Regions from separate parts of the Streptomyces sp. NRRL F-5755 genome, predicted to be linked through region 1. Evidence: riboswitches for the same ligand, from Rfam matches in the RefSeq annotation. Region 1 holds a riboswitch; the other holds the start of a gene.
The links. A riboswitch is a leader RNA that binds a small molecule or an ion and turns the genes downstream of it on or off. The one in region 1 is predicted to bind thiamine pyrophosphate.
Positions count from the first base shown of each region.

Region 1 (3,177 bases):
GAGGATGCGTCGTGCCCGACGCAGGTCTTCGATCACGCGGTCGCGCCGGCCTACCGGTGGTGGCCCGATCACCTCGCCGGGCTGCTGCGCACGGCCGGGTTGGCGGAGGTGGCCCGGATGGTGCGCGAGCCCCAGCCGACCGACCGGCGGCAGTTCCGTGAGGTTCATCTGCTCGCCCGTAAAGGCTAGTCAGCGCCTACGTGGATACGGGAGGCCCCGGGCCCGCGGGGCCTCCCGTACGTCACTCAGTCCGCCATCGGCAGGTACACCCTGTTCCCGCTCGCCGCGAACTCCTTCGACTTCTCCAGCATCCCCGCCTCGACCTCCTCCGGGGACGCGCCGTCCTCGCCGCCGAACTGCTCCGTGATGCTCCTGCTGATCTTCATGGAGCAGAACTTCGGGCCGCACATGGAGCAGAAGTGGGCGGTCTTCGCCGGCTCCGCCGGCAGCGTCTCGTCGTGGAAGGCGCGGGCCGTGTCCGGGTCGAGGGCCAGGTTGAACTGGTCCTCCCACCGGAACTCGAAGCGCGCGTCGGACAGGGCGTCGTCCCATTCCTGGGCGCCCGGGTGCCCCTTGGCCAGGTCCGCCGCGTGGGCCGCGATCTTGTAGGTGATGACGCCGGTCTTCACGTCGTCCCGGTCCGGCAGGCCCAGGTGCTCCTTGGGCGTGACGTAGCACAGCATCGCGGTGCCCCACCACGCGATCATCGCCGCGCCGATGCCCGAGGTGATGTGGTCGTAGGCGGGCGCGATGTCGGTGGTCAGCGGGCCCAGCGTGTAGAACGGGGCCTCTTCGCAGATCTCCTGCTGGAGGTCGACGTTCTCCTTGATCTTGTGCATCGGGACGTGTCCCGGGCCCTCGATCATCGTCTGCACGTTGTGCCGCTTGGCGATCGAGTTCAGCTCGCCGAGCGTGTGCAGCTCCGCGAACTGCGCGTCGTCGTTGGCGTCCGCGATGGAGCCGGGGCGCAGGCCGTCGCCGAGGGAGTAGGTGACGTCGTAGGAGGCGAGGATGTCGCAGAGTTCCTCGAAGTGGGTGTAGAGGAACGACTCCTTGTGGTGCGCCAGGCACCACGCCGCCATGATCGAGCCGCCGCGCGAGACGATGCCGGTCTTGCGGCGGGCCGTCAGCGGCACGTAGCGCAGCAGGACGCCCGCGTGGACGGTCATGTAGTCCACGCCCTGCTCGGCCTGTTCGATGACGGTGTCCTTGTAGATCTCCCAGGTCAGCTCCTCGGCCTTGCCGTCCACCTTCTCCAGTGCCTGGTAGAGGGGGACGGTGCCGATGGGGACGGGGGAGTTGCGCAGCACCCACTCACGGGTGGTGTGGATGTTGCGGCCGGTGGACAGGTCCATGACCGTGTCGGCGCCCCAGCGGGTCGCCCAGGTCATCTTCTCCACCTCCTCCTCGATCGAGGAGGTGACGGCGGAGTTGCCGATGTTCGCGTTGACCTTCACCAGGAAGTTCTTGCCGATGATCATCGGCTCGATCTCCGGGTGGTTGACGTTGGCGGGCAGCACGGCCCGGCCGGCCGCGATCTCGTCCCGTACGAACTCGGGGGAGACGTTCTCGCGGATCGCGACGTACTCCATCTCCGCCGTGATCTCGCCGCGCCGCGCGTACGCGAGCTGGGTGACCGCGGCACCGCCCCGGCCCCGGCGCGGCTGCCGGGGGCGGCCGGGGAAGACCGCGTCGAGGTTCTTCAGGCCGCCGCGCGGCGAGGTGTGCTTGAGGCCGTCGTCCTCGGGGCGGGGCGGCCGGCCCGCGTACTCCTCGGTGTCTCCTCGGCTGATGATCCAGTTCTCCCGCAGCGGCGCGAGGCCGCGGCGGACGTCCGTTTCGATGTGGGGATCGGTGTACGGTCCGGACGTGTCGTAGAGCGTCACGTCCTTGCCGTTGGTGAGGTGCACACGGCGGACCGGGACCCGCAGGTCGGGCCGCGATCCGCTGAGGTAGCCCTTGTGCCAGCCGATCTCCTTGGCGGAGCCCCGGCCGTTTTCGGGCGTGCGTGCATCCTGCAGAGTCATGAAGACCCACTCCCTACGCCGGCATTACCCGGTAACAGGTTCGGCGGTCGACGCAGCGGTTCCCGTGGCGGCGTCCCGGCGTCGGCCGGCCGTCCCGTACGGAGTTCAGCGCCCTCTCAGCCCGGTGCTCCGAGCTCCCGCGATTGCAAAGGTGCCACCACGGTAGCGGCCGGTGTGGCGCGGTGAACAGGGGGCCCTGCCGGTTCTTGCGATGATCGGGCGGTGACCAGCAACGAGCCCTCGCACTCCGCGCACCACCACGCTTCAGGTCAGCCGCACGGGCACGGCACCGATCCGCGGCACGCCGTGCCGGGTGACGGCCGTGGGACCGGCGCCGCCGGGGACGGCGTTCACGCCCCCGGACCGGCCGCGCCCGGGGACGGTGCCCACGCCCACCGGCACGCCTCCGGCCATGGGCACAGCCATGCCCACGGCCATGCCCCGGCCGCGCCCGTCTCCCGTCATCTGCGCAAGGTCATCGCCGCCGTGCTGATTCCCTTCGCCGTCGCGGTCCTGGCCGGACTGGTCGTGCTGTGGCCGGGCGGGGCGCCCGGCCACAAGCCGTCCGGTGTCGGTTTCGACCAGCCGACCGAGAAGGCGAAGGTGGTGAAGGTGGAGGAGGTGAACTGTGCGGACGTCCACGCCCAGCAGCAACAGCAACCTTCGCAGCAGCAACCGTCCTCGCCCGCGGGCCCCCAGCGGCCCCAGCACTGCGAGCGGGCGGTCATCGAGGTGACGACCGGCAAGGACACCGGACGGCGGTTCGAGTCGATCGTGACGCCGGACGCCACCCGCCACTACAAGGCCGGTCAGGGAGTCGTGGTCGCGTATGCGCCCAAGGCGCCCAAAGACCTGCAGTATTCGGTCACGGATGTGGACCGGACCGTACCGATGTGGGTACTTGCCGCCATCTTCGCGGCAGCCGTGGTCGTCGTCGGACGGCTGCGCGGCGTGCTCGCGCTCGTCGCGCTGGTCGTGAGCTTCGCGGTCCTGACGCTGTTCATCCTCCCCGCCATCCTCCAGGGCTCCAATCCCCTGCTGGTCGCTGTGGTCGGAGGCAGCGCGATCATGCTCGTCGCCCTCTACATGTGCCACGGCCTGACGGCCCGTACGTCCGTCGCCGTCCTGGGCACGCTCGTCTCCCTGCTGC
Region 1 is NZ_LGCW01000137.1:81,710-84,886, reverse strand. It holds gene ADK86_RS15335 (class I SAM-dependent methyltransferase) at 1-189, shown strand, start outside; gene thiC (phosphomethylpyrimidine synthase ThiC) at 246-2,027, opposite strand; TPP riboswitch at 2,021-2,178, opposite strand; gene ADK86_RS15320 (YibE/F family protein) at 2,250-3,177, shown strand, end outside.

Region 2 (3,177 bases), on a different contig from region 1:
GGGCTCGGCGCTTCACCTCCGTACCGCGATTCTCACGCAGGGCCTGGGCGGGGGTGCCGGGCAGTGTCTCGTCGGGGGTGAAGAGCCACTCCAGCATCTCCTCGTCGGCGAAGCCGTCGTCCCGCAGGAGCGTGAGCGTCCCGACGAGTCCCTTGACGACCTTGCCGTCCTTGATGAAGTCGGCCGGCACATGAAGGGCACGGTTCTCGCCACGGCGCACCGCGATCAGCTGGCCCTCCTTCACCAGCTGCCGCACACGCGTCACCTCGACGCCGATCATCTCGGCGATGTCGGGGAGGGTGAGCCAGGCGGGAACGAGTCCATCGATCTTTGCGTCAATCTCGGTCACGGGACAAGCCTGCCACCTCCCACTGACAGCCGGTAGCGGGGCATCGCCATCGGTGCAGGCAGGCACCCGTACGAGACCCCTGCCCGGGCCCGTCGCCGGGCCTCAGACGGCCGCCGACTTCAGCGGTACGGACGCGTCGGCGGCCAGCTGCCGGTCCAGCGCCGCGCCCCGCTCGATGAGCTTGCGGCCCTGCGCCAGGTCGCGCGGCCGGCCCACCGCCAGCAGCGCGACGAGCACGCCGTCGCGCAGCCAGATCACCGACCAGGCCGCGCTCTCCGGGTCGCCGCGCCAGACCGTCTCGTCGGCGCCGGTGTGGTGCCCGGCGTACTGCACGAAGCGGCCGAACTGCTCGGACCAGAAGTACGGGACCGGGTCGTACACCGGGCCCTCGGCCTCGCCGCGGACGAGGGTGGCGGCGACCGTGCGCGGGCCCTGGAGGGCGTTGTCCCAGTGGTGGACGAGCAGGCGGCTGCCGTAGCGGGCGGACGGGAAGGAGGCGCAGTCGCCGACCGCGTACACGTCGGGCAGCGAGGTGCGCAGCCGCTCGTCGGCCAGTACGGAGCGGTCCTCGGGCGACAGTTCGACGCCGGAGCCGGCCAGCCAGGCGGTCGCGGGCCGGGCGCCGATGCCGACCACGACCGCGTCGGCGGCGAGCGTCGCGCCGTCGGCGAGCGTGACCGTGCCCTCGGTGAGGGCGGCGACCCGGGCGTTGGTGCGCAGCTGGGCGCCGCTGTCCTCGTACCAGGCCGCCATCGGGGCGGCGACCTCGGCGGGCAGCGCCCCGGCCAGCGGCCGGTCGGCGGCCTCGACGACGGTGACCCGGCAGCCCGCCTCGCGCGCCGCGGTGGTGAACTCGGCGCCGATCCAGCCCGCGCCGACCACCACGACCTGGCGCTGCTCGGCCAGCACCGGCCGCAGCCGCTCGGCATCGTCGATGGTGCGCAGCACATGGACGTCCGGCAGGCCGTCGCAGCCGGGCAGGGTGACCGGTTCGGCACCGGTCGCGATCACCAGATGGTCGTACTCGACCGGTCCGGCATCGGTCTCGACCACCTTCGAGGCGGGCGCGAGTCCGGTGGCGTGCCGGCCCAGGAGCAGGTCGATGCCGAGCGCCTCGAAGTCCACGTCGAAGGTCGAGCCGTCGGCCTTGCCGAGCAGCACGGCCTTGGACAGCGGCGGGCGGTCGTACGGCCGGTGCGGCTCGTCGCCGAGCACCGTGATCACCCCGCGCCAGCCCTGTTCGCGCAGGGCGACGGCGGTCTGTACACCGGCCAGGCCGGCGCCGACGATGACGACGCGCCGGGCGCGTTCGGCGGCGCGCTCGGCGGGTTCGCCGCCCTGGCGCGCGCGGGCGGGGTCCTGGGGCTGCGTCTGCTCGGTCACCCGATCACTCTAGGACGGCGTGTCGCGCGACCCCGAGCTCCGCGCAACGAGATCTATGACACAACGTCACGGCCGGTCACCCTCAGGTGGCCGCGCGACGCCCCGTGTTCACACCCCGTTCCCCGCCCCCGGTGTTCCCTTACGGCGCGTCGGCGGCCCGTACTAGGGTTGCGGGGAACGCACTCGCGGGAGCCCGGACGCACCGGGCTGAGAGGGAGGCTGCTGCGGCCTCCGACCGTACGAACCTGATCCGGGTCATGCCGGCGAAGGGAGGGGCTGGACGCCCATGCATCCACCTGCACAGCCGTCCGTACGGACCTCGGAGCCCACCTCGGTACCGACGTCCCCTGAGGTACCGGCGTCCCCGGACGTCCTCGTCATCGGCGGCGGCATCATCGGCCTGGTCACGGCCTGGCGGGCGGCCCAGCGCGGGCTGCGCACCGCCGTCGCCGACCCGGCGCCCGGCGGCGGCGCCGCCCAGGTCGCGGCCGGCATGCTGGCCGCCGTCACCGAACTGCACTACGGCGAGCAGACGCTGCTCGGCCTCAACCTCGCCTCCGCCCGCCGCTATCCGGACTTCGCCGCGGAGCTGGCCGAGGCGAGCGGCCGGGACCTCGGCTACCGCCGGTGCGGCACGCTGGCCGTCGCGCTCGACGCCGACGACCGCGCCTATCTGCGCGATCTGCACGCCCTCCAGCGCCGCAGCGGACTGGACTCCGAGTGGCTGAGCGGGCGTGAGTGCCGGCGCCTGGAGCCGATGCTCGCGCCGGGCGTGCGCGGCGGGCTGCGCGTGGACGGGGACCACCAGATCGATCCGCGCCGGCTGGCCGCCGCGCTGCTCGCCGCCTGCGAGCGGGCCGGGGTCGCCTTCCACCGCACCACCGCCGAGCGGCTGACCGTCGAGCGGGGCCGGGCCACCGGCGCGGAGCTGGCCGACGGGAGCCGGATCGCGGCCGGGCAGGTCGTGCTCGCCGCGGGCAGCCGCAGCGGGCGGCTGGCGGGCGTCCCCGAGGAGGTGCTGCCGCCGGTCCGGCCGGTCAAGGGCCAGGTGCTGCGGCTGCGCATGCCCGAGGGGCTGCCCGGCGGCGTACCGTTTCTGTCCCGCACCGTACGGGCCGTGGTGCGCGGCGGCCCGCTCTACCTCGTACCGCGCGAGGACGGCGAGCTGGTCGTCGGCGCCACCACCGAAGAACTCGGCTGGGACACCACCGTCACCGCGGGCGGGGTCTACGAACTGCTGCGGGACGCCCACGAACTGGTGCCCGGCATCACCGAACTGCCGCTGGTCGAGACCCGCGCCGGGCTGCGCCCCGGCTCGCCCGACAACGCGCCGCTGCTCGGCCCGACCGCGCTGCCCGGCCTGCTTCTGGCCACCGGCCACCACCGCAACGGGGTGCTGCTGACGCCCGTCACCGGCGACGTGCTGGCGGCGGCGCTGACCGGCG
Region 2 is NZ_LGCW01000262.1:59,723-62,899, forward strand. It holds gene ADK86_RS22135 (Rv2175c family DNA-binding protein) at 1-349, opposite strand, end outside; gene ADK86_RS22140 (FAD-dependent oxidoreductase) at 452-1,732, opposite strand; TPP riboswitch at 1,908-2,021, shown strand; gene thiO (glycine oxidase ThiO) at 2,019-3,177, shown strand, end outside.
Region 2: it holds a riboswitch for thiamine pyrophosphate, as region 1 does, so the genes downstream of both, thiO (glycine oxidase ThiO) here and thiC (phosphomethylpyrimidine synthase ThiC) in region 1, are expected to answer to the same signal.